DNA from 3 places in the Pelomonas sp. SE-A7 genome. Region 2 is predicted to be linked to each of the others. Evidence: predicted binding sites of a transcription regulator. Region 2 holds the regulator's gene; each other region holds the start of a gene.

Region 1 (5,433 bases), 2.1 Mb from region 2:
CTCCATCCACCAGGTCTCGTCGAAGATCTGCTTCCACTCGGCGCGCGGATCGACCTTGACCCGCAGGCCGCTCAGGTCGATGGGCTTGGCATCGGCCTTGTCGTTGGCATCGGCAATCTCCAGCTTGCCGCGGCCGGCGTCGATCAGCAGCTTCTTGCCGTCGGCACTCAGGTCATAGCCGTTGATGCCGGACTTGAGCAGCTTGCTCTTGCGCTCCTCGAAGTCGAAGCGGTGGAGGTCGCTGTTCGGATTGGCAGCGTTCTGCGGCAACTCGCGGCTGGAGCCGGGCTGGCGGCGTTCCATGTAGAACAGCGCGCCATCGGCGGCCACGGCCAGGCTGTCATAGTTGCGCTCGGGCACCGGCAAGGCGACCAGGCGCTGCTGCAGGCCCTCGAAGTCGATGCGCACCGGCTTGGCCGCTTCCTTCTTCTCGGCGGGCTTGGCGGCAGCGGGAGCCGAAGCGGCGGAAGCGGCCGCGGCAGCTGCCTCGGGCTTCTTGGCTTCGTCCTTCTTGGCTTCCTCGTCACCGGCCTTGGGGGCCAGCGGCGACTTGCCGTCGGCGGCCAGCACCAGGGCGTAGAGCCCGGCGCGAATTGGACGCTCTTGTGTCGACATGTCCAGGCCGACCGCCGAAGGACCGGCATTGATCGAGGCGCTGAAGAACAGGTAGTCGCCCTTGGGCGAGAAGGCCGGGTTGTCGGCGTGGCTCAGGCCGTCGCTGACCTCGTGCGTCTTGCCGCTCTGCAGCTCGGCCAGGCGCACCTGGCCCATGTGGTTGCCCGCCGTCACGGCATAAACCAGGAAACGGCTGTCCGGCGAGAAGCCGGCATTGAAGCTGCCCTGGCGGCGCGGGCTGGAGTCGACTTTGACCAGCTGGCCCTTCCTGGGGCCATCGGCCAGAGACAGCGTGTAGAGGTTGAGGTGGTTGTCCTCGATGGCCAGCAGCTGACCATTGGGCGCCCAGTCGCGCAGCGTGTAGTAGCCGGTCTTGGGCAGGTCGATCACCTCGGGCTTGCCGGTGCCGGTCTGGCTCTCCAGCACCAGTTGATGGCGCATGCCCGGGGCATCGGAGATGTAGGCCACGCGCTGGCCGTCGGGGCTCCAGATCGCATCCTTCTCGCGCACGCCCGAGCTCTCGGTCAGGTTGCGCACGGTGCCGTCCTTGACCGGCACGGTGAACACCTCGCCGCGGGCGCTGACCAGGGCGCGCTTGCCGGTGGCCGACAAACGGGCCGAGGTGATGTTGCGCGAGGCGTCCTTCCACTGCGTGCGAGCCTGGATGGAAGGCGTGTTGATCGCCACCTTGATCTCGCGCGCCGCGCCGCCGTCCAGGTTCAGCTCCATCAGCTTGCCGCCGACTTCGTAGACCACCGTACGGCCCTGCGATTCCACCGCCTTGACGTCCCAGCCGGTTTCCTTGGTCAGCTGGCGCAGCGCCTTGGTCTTGGGATTGAAAGCGAACAGGTTGGCCGCGCCGTTGTTGCGGTCGGAGATGAAGACCACCTCGTCGCCGGCCCAGACCGGGTTGATGTCGCTGGCGTTGACGTGGGGAATCTGCTCCCACTGGTTGGTGGCCGGGTCGATGATCCAGACCGGCGGCGTGGTGCCGCCGCGGCTCTGGCGCCAGCCGGCCGTGCCGGCATAGGCAGCGCGGTAGGGACGGAAGGCCAGCTTCTTGCCGTCGGCGCTCCAGCTGCCCTCGAAGGCCACGGCCTCCATCAGCTTGCGCTCGAAGCCGCCGGTGGCATCGATCTCGAACAGCTGGTTGCTGCGGTTGTTGGCCACCTCGCGCGGGCTGGCGAACAGCACGCGCTTGCCGTCGGCGCTCCAGCCGCTGACCACGTCGGCCCCCGGATGCCAGGTCAGGCGCCGCGGCTGGCCGCCCTCGACCGGCATCACGTAGACATCGGTGTTGCCGTCATAGGCGGCCGAGAAGGCGATCTGCTTGCCGTCCGGCGAGAAATGCGGATTGGACTCGCCGGCCGCGTGCGTGGTCAGACGACGCGGATTGCTGCCGTCGCGCTCGGCGATCCAGAGGTCGCCGGCATAGACGAAGGCCAGGTGCTTGGCCGAGATCGCCGGCTGCCGCAGCAGCCGGGTCGGCTCGCTGGCCGACGCCTGGGTGGCACCGGCCAGAGCCAATGCGGCGAGCAGAACAGTCTTCTTGAGGCGGAACTTCATGCAGTCTCCTTGTTGTGGCGGCGCAGCTTGGATCTCAAGCCACCGCCTATCGCGATCAGGCCGGGGAGGATGATCATGGCCCAGATGATTTTTTCCAGATTGGCCTGCACCCAGGGTACGTTGCCGAACAGGTAACCGGCCAAGGTAATGCCCACCACCCACAGCGCGCCGCCGGTGATGTCGTAGAAGGTGAACTTGCTGCGCGTCATCTGCGCCACGCCGGCCACAAAGGGGGCGAAGGTCCGCACGAAGGGCATGAAGCGCGCGATCACGATGGTGATGCCGCCATAGCGCTCATAGAACTCATGCGCCTGGTTGAACGCCTTGCGGTTGAAGAAGCGCGAGTCCTCCCACTGGAAGACCTTGGGGCCGAAGTAGCGGCCTATGGCGTAGTTGCTCTGGTTGCCGGCAATCGCGGCCGTGAGCATCAGCGCTATCGACAGGCCCAGGTCCAGCAGGCCGGTGCCGCACATGGCACCGACGATGAAGAGCAGCGAGTCGCCCGGCAGAAAGGGCATGACCACCACGCCGGTCTCGATGAAGATGATCAGGAACAGCAGCGCATAAATCCAGGCGCCGTGAGCGGCCACGAAGGTGGCGAGATGCTTGTCCACATGGACGACGAAGTCGATCAGCAGCGCGATGAAATCCATGGCGGCGCATTATGGGTGCAGCCCAATGAAAAGCCCCTCGGCATCGCTGCCGAGGGGCTTGCATTGAGTAGCCCGTTAAGGCGACTGAGCTCTTGACCGTCGATCAGGCGGCCTTGCGGCGACGGCTGGCGGCGATGCCGGCCAGGCCCAGGCCCACCAGGGAAAGGGTCAGCGGCTCGGGCACTTCACCGCCGGGGGCGTCCGCCACCAGCAGAACCTTTTCCCAGTCCGAGCTGTCGTTCAGGCCAATGAAGTTGCCGGCGCGCCAGCCACCGTTCATCGCGCCGCCACCTGTGTGCCAGCACAGACGGTCGCGGTCGTTGCCGCCAGTCCATTCCGATTCAGCGGTGTCACAGCTGGTGCGGCTGACGATGTCACCCGCTCCTGCAAAACCCCACGAATAGCTGGAGTTGAAGTACCACTCGACGTTATTGGCGCTGTGCGTGGTGTTGCCCGTGCCGGTGTCGAAGATCACGTCGGCGTAGTTAGCAGCAGCCAGCACTTCAAACATGTCGCTGCCGACGCGCCGGGCCGCCATCATCAGCACGTCGCCGGTACAGCCCGCCAGGACAGAGCTGATCGCAGTACCGGTTGCGCCATAAGTGGAGGAATAGCACTGGGTATAACCCCAGGACGCCACCGTGGCGGCGCTGACGTCGTTCTGAACGCCGCTGGGCAGGGTCGAGGCCTGGGCCGAGGGGGCGAAGGCGGCGGCAGCCAACGACAGTGCAGCAGCCAGGGTCTTGATCTTCTTCATTCGATACTCCTGAAAAGCTTGGAATGGTCAACGCCAGTTTCCAAGCAGTTTGCATGCCACCTTGGCTTGCACTTTGCAAATCAACCACTTGCAAGAATTCATCCTTCAATCTAGGGATGCCTGTCAACTTGTTCGACACCCGCACTTGCAGGGCCGGAAACCTGCCGGCAAGGCCAGGGTGACGGCTCCCTACAATCCGCCCATGCTCCCGACGTCCCCTGCCGGCACCCGCCGCGCGATCCGCGAACTCCCCGATGAACTGATCAGCCAGATTGCCGCCGGCGAGGTGGTCGAACGCCCGGCCTCGGTCGTGCGCGAGCTGGTCGACAACGCGCTGGACGCCGGCGCCACCCAGATCCAGGTCAAGCTGATGGCCGGCGGCGTGCGGGCCATCGTGGTCGAGGACGACGGCCTGGGCATTCCGTCCGAGGAATTGCCGCTGGCGCTGCGCCGCCATGCGACCAGCAAGATCCGCTCGCTGGAAGAGCTGGAATCGGTGGGCACCATGGGTTTCCGCGGCGAGGCGCTGGCCGCCATTGCCTCGGTGTCAGAGATGGCGATTGCCAGCCGCAGCGAAGGCGCGGCCCATGCCCATCGCATAGACGCCCGCTCCGGCGAGCTGAACCCGGCGGCCCGGGCCCGCGGCACCAGCGTCGAGGTGCGCGAGCTGTTCTTCAGCACGCCGGCCCGCCGCAAATTCCTCAAGACCGATGCGACCGAGCTGGCCCACTGCATCGAGTCGGTGCGCCGCCATGCACTGGCCCGGCCCGACGTGGGCTTTTCGGTCTGGCATGAAGGCAAGCTGGTCGAGCAATGGCGCGCCGGCTCGGCCGAGCAGCGCGTGGCCGATGTGCTGGGCGAAGACTTCGTGAACGAGAGCCGCGCTGTCGAAGGCGGCGCCGGCCCCTTGCGCATCCATGGCCGCGCGGGCCTGCCCGAGGCGGCCCGCAGCCGCGCCGACATGCAGTACGTCTACGTCAACGGCCGCTTCGTGCGCGACAAGCTGATCGCCCATGGCGTGCGCTCGGCCTACGAGGACGTGCTGCACGGCCACCGCCAGCCCTGCTATCTGCTGTTCCTGGAGATCGATCCGGCCCTGGTCGATGTCAACGTGCACCCGACCAAGATCGAGGTCCGATTCCGCGACGGCCGCGAGCTGCACCAGCGGGTGCGCTATGCGGTGCAGGACGCCCTGGCCGTGTCGCGCGCCGCCGAGGCCGCCGACGTGATTGCCACGGCCCAGCAGGTCGCGGCCACGGTGCCGGGTCACCGACCCTCGCCCGGCAATCCGCCGTCCTGGTTCGGCCAGACCACGGCTGCTGAAGCACCAGCGCCGACCTATGGGCCAAGCACGGTGCCGAGCTGGCGCAGCAATACCCAGACTTCGCTGGGCCTGGCTGAGGTCGAGGCGCTGTATGCGCCGCGGGCACCGGTCGCCTTGCCGGAGGGCAGCAGCGCAGCCCCTGCCCTGCCCGCCCACGACTGGGCGCTGGGCCGGGCCATTGCGCAGATCCAGGGCGTCTACATCCTGGCCGAGAACAGCCAGGGCCTGGTCATCGTCGACATGCACGCAGCCCATGAACGCGTGGTCTACGAGCGGCTCAAGGCCTCGCTGGGCGCGGCCGAGATCGAATCGCAGCCGCTCTTGATCCCGATGACCTTTGCCGCCACGGCGCAGGAGATCGCCACTGCTGAAGCTCAAGCGGCGACGCTGATGCGCCTGGGCCTCGACGTGGCCCCGCTGTCCAGCAAGATGCTGGCGGTGCGCGCGCGGCCCTCGGCCCTGGCCGGCGGCGACGTGGTCGAACTGGCGCGCGGCGTGCTGGCCGAGCTCGGCCAGTT
Region 2 (5,433 bases):
GCCCGGCCTACAGCACGGTGCGCGACATCAAGTTCTTCGACGCGCAGCGCGGCTGGCTGGTCGGCGACAGCGGCCTGCTGATGGCCACCACGGACGGTGGCAAGACCTGGGTCACCCAGCCCAACTCGGGCCAGCAGGGCTATGGCGAAATCAGCATCGTCGATGCCAAGACGATCTGGATCAGCGGCGCGTCCGGCGCCCTGCTGGTGACCGCCACCGGCGGGTTCTGAACGACAACGGGCCGCCCTGGGGCGGCCCGTTCTTCAAAATGGGCCGTGGCTCACTCGCCGTCGCAGGCGATCTTGCGGAAGGCGAAGTCGATGCCGCGCAGCTTGCCGTTGCGCTCGCCTTCTATGCGTGCCTGCATCTGCAGGCCGTCGCGCTTGTAGCTGATGCGCTGCGGGAAGTCGTGCTGCGGGTTCTCGAACAGCACCGACTGCGGCCCCTGCTCCTTGAGCGCAAAGGCGGTCGGCGGCCGGCCTTGCGGCTGGGCGACATATTCCAGCTTGCCTTCGGCATTGGGCCGGATCTGCAGGAATTCGAACTCGACCAGCTTGCCGCGCCGAAGCGTGCGCGACATGCCCATCATCTGACCGCCGGCTGGCGCCATCCACTGCTCGGCCGAGCCGGCATCGGAGCCTTCCAGCTTCCAGCAGCCGGCCATCCAGGCCGGTGGCGCGGCCGCTTCCTGGGCCTGGACGGCGCCGCTCAGCAGCAGGGCAACGAGGGCAAGCGCAGATCGCATGGGAACTCCGGTTCTGGCTGCGGGACAATCCCCGCATGCCTCCGCGTTTTTACGTCGACCAGGCCCTGGAAGGCCAGTCCGAAATGTCCCTGCCCCCCGGCGCGGCCCGCCATGTGCAGGTCCTGCGCCTGCAACCGGGCAGTCCTGTCACGCTGTTCGATGGCTCGGGCTTCGAATACCAGGCCGAGGTCGCGGCCATGGGCCGCAGCGAGGTGCGGGTGCACCTGCAGTCGCGCCAGCTGGTGCAGCGCGAGCTGGCCCAGCAGGTCACCCTGGCCGTGGTGATGCCGGCCAACGACCGCATGGACGGCATTGTCGAAAAGGCCACCGAGCTGGGTGCCGCCGCCATCCAACCCTTGATGAGCGAACGCTCGGTCCTGCGCCTGGCCGGCGAGCGGGCCGACAAGAAGCAGGCCCATTGGCAGGGTGTGGCTGTGGCTGCGGCCGAGCAGAGCGGCCGCAGCAAGGTCACGCAGATCGAGCCGGTGCAGAGCCTGGCGGCCTGGCTGGCCAGCCTGGGGCCGGGTCTTGCCTCGCAGCGGCGCTGGCTGCTGAGCCCGATGGCCGCTGAACCGCTGTCCAGGCTGACGGCGGTACCGGGCGATCAGACCCTGGTGCTGAGCGGCCCTGAGGGTGGCCTGAGTCCGGCCGAGGAAGCGGCCGCGCGGGCGCAAGGCTTTGTCGCGGCCCAGCTGGGTCCGCGCATCTTGCGGGCCGACACGGCCCCGCTGGCCGTGCTCGGTTGGCTGGCCCTCAGCGAAAAGAGCTGAGGCTCAAGAGGCTTCGGCCCGCTTCTCGCGGGCCGAGCCCTTGACCAGGTCGAAGCGGAACAGCCGGCATTCGATGGGGCCGTTCCACATCGGGAAGCGGCGCGATTCCTTGAGCCGCATCTTGTTCGGCAGCTTCATGTCCGGGCTCAGCATCCAGGCGGTCCAGCCGGCCTCGTTGCTGGTGTAGCCATGCTTCCAGTGCGAGGCGAGGCGGGGGAAGAAGTCGTCGTCTGCGTCGCGCTGCTCCGAGCCCGAGGCATCGCGCACGGCCGCGGCCTTGCCGCGCACCTCGATCCGTTCGCCATAGGGCGGGTTCATCATCAGCGTGCCGCCCAGTCCCGCGGGCAGCTTGGGCGCCGGGCGTTCCAGCGCATCGCCGCCGTTGAACTGGATGTACTGGGCCACGCCGGCCCGCTCGGCATTGCGGCGGGCGAAGTCGACCATGCGGAAGGCCACGTCGCTGGCGTAGATGGGCACGGCCGGCGCATGGATGCGTTCCTTTGCGGCCTGCTTCATCTCGGCCCAGCGGGCGCGCAGCGCGGCGAAGGGCTTCTGGCGTTCGAAGGCGAAGCGGCGCTGCAGGCCGGGGGCGATGCCGCAGGCGATCTGGGCCGCCTCGATGGGAATGGTGCCGGAGCCGCAGCAGGGGTCGTGCAGGGCGCCGCCGGTCTCGGCCGTGCCCTGCCAGCCGGCCGCCGCCAGCATGGCGGCGGCCAGCGTCTCTTTCAGCGGGGCATCGCCCTTGTCCAGGCGCCAGCCGCGCTTGAACAGCGGCGCGCCCGAGGTGTCCACGTAGAGCGCGGCGCGCTCTTCACTCAGGTGCAGCACCACGGGCAGGTCGGGCTCGCGGGTGTCCACGCTGGGCCGCTCGCCGGTCGCGTCGCGGATCGTGTCGCAGATCGCGTCCTTGATGCGCAGCGTGGCGAAATTGAGGCTGCGCAGCGGCGAGCGCTGGGCCGTGGTGTCGATCTTGATGGTCTCGCTGGGGCCTATCCAGCGCGTCCAGTCGACCTTGCGGGCCAGGGCATAGAGGTCGTCCTCATGCCGGTAGCCGCCCTCGATCAGCTCGACCAGCACCCGCTGGGCCAGGCGGCTTTCCAGGTTGATGCTCAGCACCACCTCGGCCGGCGCCTTGTGCACGGCCACGCCGCCGCGCAGCGGCTCCAGCAGGCCGCGCGGGAACAGGGCGCGCAGCTCGGCCTCCAGCAGCGGTTCGACACCGCCGGGGCAGGAGACAAAGAGTTCTAGGGATTCGGGGCGGGACATCGGCGGGCCAGAGGAGACAAGGCAAAGAAGCGCCGATTGTCCCCCAGGCCCCGGCTCACAGCGCCTTGCGCAGATTGGCCGGCGCGATCTTCAGCGCCTCGCGGTACTTGGCCACCGTGCGGCGGGCCACCTGGATGCCCTGCTCCTCCAGCATCTCCGACAGCGAGCTGTCCGAGAGCGGCTTGTTCGGATCCTCGGCATCGACGAATTGCTTGATCAGTGCCCGTACCGCCGTGCTGGAGGCATTGCCGCCGGCCTCGGTGTTGAGGCCCGAGCCGAAAAAGTACTTGAGCTCGAAGGTGCCGTGCAGCGTAGCCATGTACTTGGCCGTGGTGACGCGCGAGATGGTGGATTCGTGCAGGCCCAGCTCGTCGGCTATTTCTCTAAGCACCAGCGGCTTCATCGCCAGCGCGCCATGCTGGAAGAAGCCCTTCTGGCGCTCGACGATGGCCTGCGAGACCCGCAGGATGGTGTCGAAGCGCTGCTGGATGTTCTTGATGAACCAGCGCGCCTCCTGCAGCTGGCCGCCGAGCGGGCTGTTACTGATGCCGCCGCGGGTCTGGCGCAGCGCCTGCGCATAGAGCTCGTTGATGCGCAGCTTGGGCGCGACCTCGGGGTTGAGCATGACCTTGAAGCCGCGGCCGCTCTTCACCACGATCACATCGGGCACGACGGCCGCCGCCTCGCCCCGCGCGAACTGCCGGCCCGGCTTGGGTTCCAGGCTCTGGATCAGGGCCTGCGCCTCGCGCAGCAGCTGCTCGTCGGCGCCGGTCAGGGCCATCAGCTTGCGCAGGTCGCGCCTGGCGAGGTGTTCAAGCAGGCTCTTGCAGATCAGGATGGCGACAACCTGCACCTGGCTGCGCGGCCGGGCGCGCAGCTGCAGCAGCAGGCATTCCGACAGGTCGCGGGCACCGACGCCGGTGGGCTCCATGCTCTGCAGCCAGCGCTGGGCCACCTTGAGCCGGTCCAGCAGCTCGTCCAGTTCCTCGGCGTCGGCCGCCTCGCCGGCCAGGGCGGCGGCGATCTCTTCCAGCGGGTCGGCCAGGTAGCCGTCCTCGTCCAGCGATTCGATCAGCACGAACAGCGCGGCGCGGTCTTCCTCGCTCAGCGACATGCCGGCCATCTGCTGCTTGAGGTGATCCTGCAGGCTGATGCCGGGCCCTTCGGACTCGGGCCGCTCGCCGTCGTCGTCGCCCGCGGGAGCGCTGCTGCCGGGGGTTTCGCGGATGCCGTCGAAGTCGTCGCCCTCGGTGCCGTTCTCCCAGTCGTCGCGCTCGGTGGTGCCGAAGTCCTCGGCCTTGATCTCGGCGCTGGTCTCGCCTTCACCGGCGGGCGAGGCATCGGGCTCGTCGGCGGCATTGCCGCGGATCTCGCTCAGCTCGGGCGCGGTGACGGCATTGCCGAACTCCTCGTCGGCCTCCAGCAGCGGGTTCTGCGCCAGCATCTGCTCCACCTCCTGGTGCAGCTCCAGCGTCGACAGCTGCAGCAGCCGGATCGACTGCTGCAACTGGGGCGTCAGCGCCAGGTGCTGACTGAGGCGGACCTGTAAGGTGGGCTTCATCTCAGTGCAGCGCCATCGGCCTTACATCCGGAAGTGTTCGCCGAGATAGACCTTGCGGACGTCGGCATTGGCGACCAGCTCGTCCGGCGTGCCTTCGGCCAGCACCTCGCCCTCGCTGATGATGTAGGCGCGGTCGCAGATGCCCAGGGTCTCGCGGACGTTGTGGTCGGTGATCAGCACGCCTATGCCGCGCGCCTTCAGGAAGCCGATGATGCGCTGGATCTCCAGCACCGCGATCGGGTCCACACCGGCGAAGGGCTCGTCCAGCAGGATGAAGCGCGGCTGCGTGGCCAGGGCGCGGGCGATCTCGACGCGCCGCCGCTCGCCACCGGACAGGGCCGGCGCCGGGCTGTCGCGCAGCTTCTCTATCGACAGCTCGTGCAAGAGGCTGTCCAGCATCTCGTTGGTGCGGGCCTTGGTCCAGGGCTTGCCGTTCTCGTCCTGCTGCAGCTCCAGCACGGCGCGGATGTTCTCCTCCACCGTCAGCTTGCGGAAGATCGAGGCTTCCTGTGGCAGGTAGGACAGGCCCAGGCGCGAGCGGCGGTGGATGGGCAGGCGCTCCAGCGCTTCGCCGTCCAGGCGGATCTCGCCGGCATCGGCGCGCACCAGGCCCACGATCATGTAGAAGCTGGTGGTCTTGCCGGCGCCGTTGGGCCCCAGCAGGCCGACGACCTCGCCGCTGTCCACGGCCAGATGCACGTTCTTGACCACGCGGCGCACGCCGTAGGTCTTCTGCAGGCCCTCGGCTTCGAGCCGGCTGGGCTGGCCGGCGGTCATGGCTTGCTCCAGGCTCATTGGGGCTTGCGCGGAGCGGTCTGCAGGGTGCTGCTGGGTTTCAGCGGCACGGCCGGGCTGCTGGCGGCCGACGCAGCGGCCTCGGCGGCGAGCCTAGGCGTGAACACATGGCGGACCCGGCCGTTGGGGCTGCGCTCATGGGCGCCGCCCTTGGTCAGGAATTCTTCCTTGCGGTTGTCGTAGACGAACTCGCTGCCCACGGTTTCCGAGAACACCTGGCCGTTGCGCAGCTGGCGCAGCACGGCATTGCCTGTGAAGCGCACGGTCTCGGCCTTGCCGTCGTAGTCGATCTGGTC
Region 3 (5,433 bases), on a different contig from region 2:
GCCGTGTTGCGAAAACGAGGCTCGGTTGGGGCCTGATCAATTGCGACTGAACTTGCTGTTCAAGTCTTTGTGAACTGACTGTTCAACTGCGACCGAACTAGCTGCGCAATTGCGCCTGAAATATGCAGAGGGGGAGTTGCTTCACTCTTCTCAAAGTTCAAGAAATCTTCTTGACTACTTCGGATGCGCTTGTTGTGGGGGAAGGCCAGACCACTGCTCTGCAAAGCCGCCCGCACTCTCTCGCGGGCTTCCTTGACCTCGGTATCGGCCAGTCCCACCAGGGTGAAGCTGGGCAGGCCGTTGGCCAGATGGACCTCGACCTTCACCGGCGCCGCGGCCAGGCCGTCGAGCGCGCGGCTGTGAATGACGGCCAGCGACATGACCGCTCCCTCAGCTTGTTATCAGGAGCGGTATTGTGCGGCGCTGCCGCCTACTTGACGTACCAAGGCGGGAGGATGGGCGCCAGCGCGCCGAACAGCGGCGGCTTGCCGTGGCGGTATTCGTTGAGCAGGTTGAGGTCGGTGATGACGCCGGGCGGTTCGGCGGCCCGCAGGCCGGCCAGGTAGTCGGCTGCCGGCCGCAGCGGCTGGTTGAGCAGCCGCCAGGCCACCTCGGGCTTGGTGAAGGCGCGCTCGGCGAAGGTCGCTCCCCCGCCGGTGCGGCAGGCGCGGAGCACCGCCTCGGCCTGGTCATGACGCTGCAGCGGGCTGTCGCTCATGTAGGCGAAGTTGCTGTAGCGCGCCACATGGCCGAAGACCGCCTGCGCCGTTGCATAGGCATCCGGGCTGTCGGTCGTGTTCATGGCAACGATGCCGCCAGGGTTCAAATGGCGCTGCGTTTCTTGCAGGTACTCCCTGGAGAGCAGCATGGCGGCATAGGCCCGCCAGTGGAAGGTGGTGTTCTGGAAGATCAGGTCGTAGCGCTGGTCCGCGTGGGCGCGCAGCCAGCGCCGGCCGTCGTCGATGTGCACGCGAACGCGCGGGTCGGCCAGCACACCCGCCACCGCGGGATGGCGCGAGATCAGCTCACGGTAGCCCGGGTTGATCTCGACCACGTCGACCTGCTCGACACCGGGGAAGCCGAGGATGGCCGCGGTCCAGGCCCCCGTGGACAGGCCGATGACCAGCACCCGTTTCGGCTGCGGATGCAGCACCGCCATCAGGTAGGCGCGGTCAAGGCCATTGGAGTTGATCGCCATGTTCACATTGATGCGGCCGTCGTAGGCATTGCCGCCGTAGGTGACGTCGCCGGTCGCGCCGCCGGCCGTCACGTGGAGGATGCCGTGCTTGTTCTGGATCTGGTGGACCAGCTCGCCTTCACCCTCGGCCACCTTCTCAATGACCTCCAGCGGCCGGGCGACCAGGGCCGCGCCCAGCAACAGCAGCAACACCGGCATCGCAAACCAGCTGGCCTGGCGAGGCCGGACTCGCAACAGGGTCAGCAGGCTCAGCGAGGCCGTGGCCGCCGCCACCAGCGCCCAGGCGGCCTCGACCCGCAGCAGATCCAGCAGCCAGAAGCCGGCCAGCAAGGGACCGAGGGCCGAGCCCATCACATTGGCCAGATAGACCTTGGACACCGAGCTGCCCAGGCCGGCCTCACTGTCGTTGGAGCCCAGGTGGTGGACGATGGGGAACAGCACACCCTTTGCACCGGCCGTGACGGCAATCATCAGCATCAGGAACGCCAGGCGCTCGGGTGATTCGCCCAGCAGCGGAGCCATCAGCTGCAGGGCCATCAGATCCAGCGCCGCGGCCCAGCCCAGAGCGCGCGCCGCGGCGGCCAGCAGGTCCGGGCTGCGGCCACAGATCCGCCGGCCCACGATGGCGCCCAGCGAGATGCCGATCAGGAAGGCGGCCAGCACGATGGCAAAGGCCTGGGGCCGGCCCTGCTGGCCGAAGCCGACGAAGCGCACCCAGAAGATCTCCTGGCTTAGCGACAGCAGGCCGACGCTGAACGACAGGCCCAGGGCCAGCTTGCGCACCGACATGGAGGTAGCGGCGCTCATGCGGCGCTCCGTTCGCGCAGCGCGCTGGCAACGATCAGGCTGGCCGTGGCGTTGAGTCCCGCCGCCAGCCAGACCGCCTGGCGCAGGTCCATCCAGTACAGCAACACAAATCCTATGGCGAAGGCCCCGGTCGCGGCGCCCAGCGTGTTGATGAAGTAGAGCGCGCCGGTGGAGACGCCGACGTTGCGCGAACTCTTCCAGGCATGGGCCACCAGCATCGGCAGGGTCGCTCCCATGCAGACCGTGGGCAGCAGCAGCAGGGCGAAGCTCAGGGCGGCAGCCGCCGGCCGGGCCAGGCCGGCGAACAGCGAGGCACAGGCCTGCAGCAGGTCCACGCTGACCAGGCCATAGGCCGCGATGGCCCCTTCGAACAGGCAGAAGGCCAGCAGGATGCGGGCCGGCCAGCGGTCGGCCAGCTGGCCGCCCAGCAGGGCGCCCAGGCCCAGTCCGAGCATGAAGGTCGAGACCACGATGGTCACCGATTCGATGTCCACGCCGACCACCGCGAACAGCAAACGCTGCCAGGCTAGCTGGTAGACCAGGGCCGCAAAGCCCGAAAGGAAGAACGCAGAGGCCACGCGCAGGGTGGCAGGAGATCGCTGGGTCAAGGCCTGGCCTCTCGTGGCTGGGAGGAATGGGTGGCCGATGCTAACCGCCCGGACCGGGCCCGGGCTGCACACATCTGGGGCGCGCACCAGACTGGCGCAAAAGCCAAAAATGGGCCATCGTGGTGCATCGCAGACGCCGGAGCGCCCCTGGTCTGCTACCACCCGGCCGCTACTCCCCGGGGAAAGCCGCACCAGGTCGCGCTGGCACGGAAGCTGCAAGAGCCGCTGCGATTGCTGTTTGCCATCCTGACCATTCCCCAATCAAGGAGTCCTGCGCATGAATCACAAGCCCGTTCTCGCCGCCCTGGCCCTGGCCTTGAGCGCCACCGCGATGCCCGCCTTCGCCGACGCGGCCCCGGATCCGCTGTCGTTCAACGTCAGCCTGACCACGGACTACCGCTACCGCGGCATCTCGCAGACCCGCCTGAAGCCGGCCCTGCAGGGCGGCGCCGACTATGCCGCGCCGAACGGCTTCTACATCGGCACCTGGGCCTCGACCATCAAGTGGATCAAGGACGGTGGCGGCGACGCCCCGGTCGAGCTGGACGTTTACGCCGGCTACAAGACCGAGCTGGCCAAGGACCTGGCCCTGGACGTCGGCGTGCTGCAGTACTACTACAACAAGAACAAGCTCAACCCCAGCGCCAACACGCTGGAGGTCTATGGCGCCCTGACCGCCGGCCCGATCACCGCCAAGCTGTCGCTCAGCACCAGCAACCTGTTCGGCTTCGCCGACAGCAAGAACTCGGCCTACCTCGACATCAGCGGCAACTTCGACCTGGGCGACGGCATGACGCTGACGCCGCACGTGGGCCACCAGAGCGTGCGCCATGGCAAGGCCTACAGCTACACCGACTACGGCCTGACCCTGGCCAAGGACGTCGGCAACGGCGTCGTCATCTCGGGCGCCGTGATCGGCACCGACACCGACGCCTATGTCGGCCCCTCGTCCAAGAACCTGGGCAAGGCCGGCCTGGTGCTGGCCGTCAAGAAGAGCTTCTGAGACAGAACAACGCGGCCCCTCGTTGGGCACATGCTAGGAGTAGCAAAACATGAAACTGATCACCGCCGTCATCAAGCCCTTCAAGCTTGACGAAGTGCGCGAAGCCCTGAGCGCCATCGGCGTTCAGGGCCTGACCGTCACCGAGGTCAAGGGCTTCGGACGCCAGAAGGGCCATACCGAGCTGTACCGCGGGGCCGAGTACGTCGTCGACTTCCTGCCCAAGGTGAAGATCGAAGCGGCCGTGGCCGACGACGTGGTCGAGCAGGTCATCGAGGCCATCGAGTCCTCGGCCCGCACCGGCAAGATCGGCGACGGCAAGATCTTTGTCTCGCCGCTGGACCAGGTCGTCCGCATCCGCACCGGCGAGACCGGCGCCGACGCTCTTTGACAAGCTCGTTGGAGAACAAAAGATGAAGAAACTTCTCGCCTCCCTGGCGCTGGCCGCCGCGGTGTTCGCGCCGGCCGCCTGGGCCCAGGACTCGGCGGCTTCGGCCCCGGTCGCCACGACGGCCTCCGCTCCTGCCGCTGCTGACGCCGCTTCGGCGCCGGCCGCAGCCGCCTCTTCGGCCGACGCCGCCTCCGCAGCCGCCGCTCCGGCCCCGGTGCCCAACAAGGGCGACACCACCTGGATGATGGTCGCCACGCTGCTGGTGATCATGATGACCGTGCCCGGCCTGGCGCTGTTCTACGGCGGCCTGGTCCGCAGCAAGAACATGCTGTCAGTGCTGATGCAGGTGATGGTCGGCTTCTCGCTGATCGTCGTGCTGTGGGTGCTGTACGGCTACAGCTTCGCCTTCACCGAGGGCAATGCCTTCATAGGCGGCACGGACCGGCTGTTCATGAAGGGCATTTGGGACAACGTCGCCGGCACATTCTCCAATGCAGCGACCTTCAGCAAGGGCGTCTACATCCCCGAGATCGTGTTTGCGGCCTTCCAGGCCACCTTCGCCGGCATCACCGCCTGCCTGATCATTGGCGCCTTCGCGGAACGGGCCAAGTTCTCGGCCGTGCTGCTGTTCCTGGCCCTGTGGTTCACCTTCAGCTACCTGCCGATCGCCCACATGGTCTGGTTCTGGATGGGTCCGGATGCCTACACGGCCGCCACTGTGGTGGACGAGATGAACGGCAAGGCCGGCCTGATCTGGCAATGGGGCGCGCTGGACTTCGCCGGCGGCACCGTGGTGCACATCAATGCCGCCGTGGCGGGCCTGGTGGGTGCCTACATGATCGGCAAGCGCGTCGGCTACGGCAAGGAAGCGTTCACGCCGCACAGCCTGACCCTGACCATGGTCGGCGCCTCGCTGCTGTGGGTGGGCTGGTTCGGCTTCAACGCCGGCTCGGCGCTGGAAGCCAACGGCTTCGCCGCCCTGGCCTTCATCAACACCTTCGTCGCCACCGCCGCGGCCGTGCTGGCCTGGTCCATCGGTGAAGCCCTGCTCAAGGGCAAGGCCTCGATGCTGGGTGCAGCCTCGGGTGCCGTGGCCGGCCTGGTCGCCATCACTCCGGCCGCCGGCAACGTCGGCATCGGCGGTGCCCTGGTGATCGGCTTCGTCGCCGGCTTCGCCTGCCTGTGGGGCGTGTCGGGCCTGAAGAAGCTGCTGGGTGCGGATGACTCGCTCGACGTGTTCGGCGTGCACGGCGTCGGCGGCATCGTCGGTGCCCTGCTGACCGGCGTGTTCAACTCGCCGGCCCTGGGCGGCCCCAGCGCCGTCGGCGACTGGGTCGCGGCCAGCATGATCGCCCCGGATGCCTACAGCATCGCCGGCCAGGTCTGGACCCAGGCCAAGGCCGTGGGCGTGACCATCGTCTGGTCGGGC

What was found. Region 2 encodes sigma-54, which starts transcription at its own class of promoters, with help from an activator protein. Its sites were predicted from a motif close to TGGCANGNAANCTGCTTT; they were not measured.
Region 1: QT382_RS03575 (PEP-CTERM sorting domain-containing protein) is a predicted target of sigma-54. The motif match lies at 3,633-3,650, and genes of this name have one in related genera.
Region 3: QT382_RS19745 (TorF family putative porin) is a predicted target of sigma-54. The motif match lies at 2,816-2,833, and genes of this name have one in related genera.

What each region holds. Positions count from the first base shown of each region.
Region 1 is NZ_JAUASW010000001.1:802,129-807,561, reverse strand. It holds gene QT382_RS03585 (S41 family peptidase) at 1-2,181, opposite strand, end outside; gene QT382_RS03580 (DedA family protein) at 2,178-2,834, opposite strand; gene QT382_RS03575 (PEP-CTERM sorting domain-containing protein) at 2,938-3,591, opposite strand; gene mutL (DNA mismatch repair endonuclease MutL) at 3,794-5,433, shown strand, end outside.
Region 2 is NZ_JAUASW010000001.1:2,891,332-2,896,764, reverse strand. It holds gene QT382_RS13070 (YCF48-related protein) at 1-230, shown strand, start outside; gene QT382_RS13065 (DUF6265 family protein) at 281-745, opposite strand; gene QT382_RS13060 (16S rRNA (uracil(1498)-N(3))-methyltransferase) at 781-1,515, shown strand; gene QT382_RS13055 (THUMP domain-containing class I SAM-dependent RNA methyltransferase) at 1,519-2,781, opposite strand; gene QT382_RS13050 (RNA polymerase factor sigma-54) at 2,837-4,342, opposite strand; gene lptB (LPS export ABC transporter ATP-binding protein) at 4,364-5,119, opposite strand; gene lptA (lipopolysaccharide transport periplasmic protein LptA) at 5,134-5,433, opposite strand, start outside.
Region 3 is NZ_JAUASW010000003.1:385,631-391,063, forward strand. It holds partial or broken gene QT382_RS19730 (magnesium chelatase domain-containing protein) at 183-380, opposite strand; gene QT382_RS19735 (fused MFS/spermidine synthase) at 431-2,005, opposite strand; gene QT382_RS19740 (fused MFS/spermidine synthase) at 2,002-2,613, opposite strand; gene QT382_RS19745 (TorF family putative porin) at 2,891-3,616, shown strand; gene glnK (P-II family nitrogen regulator) at 3,666-4,004, shown strand; gene amt (ammonium transporter) at 4,027-5,433, shown strand, end outside.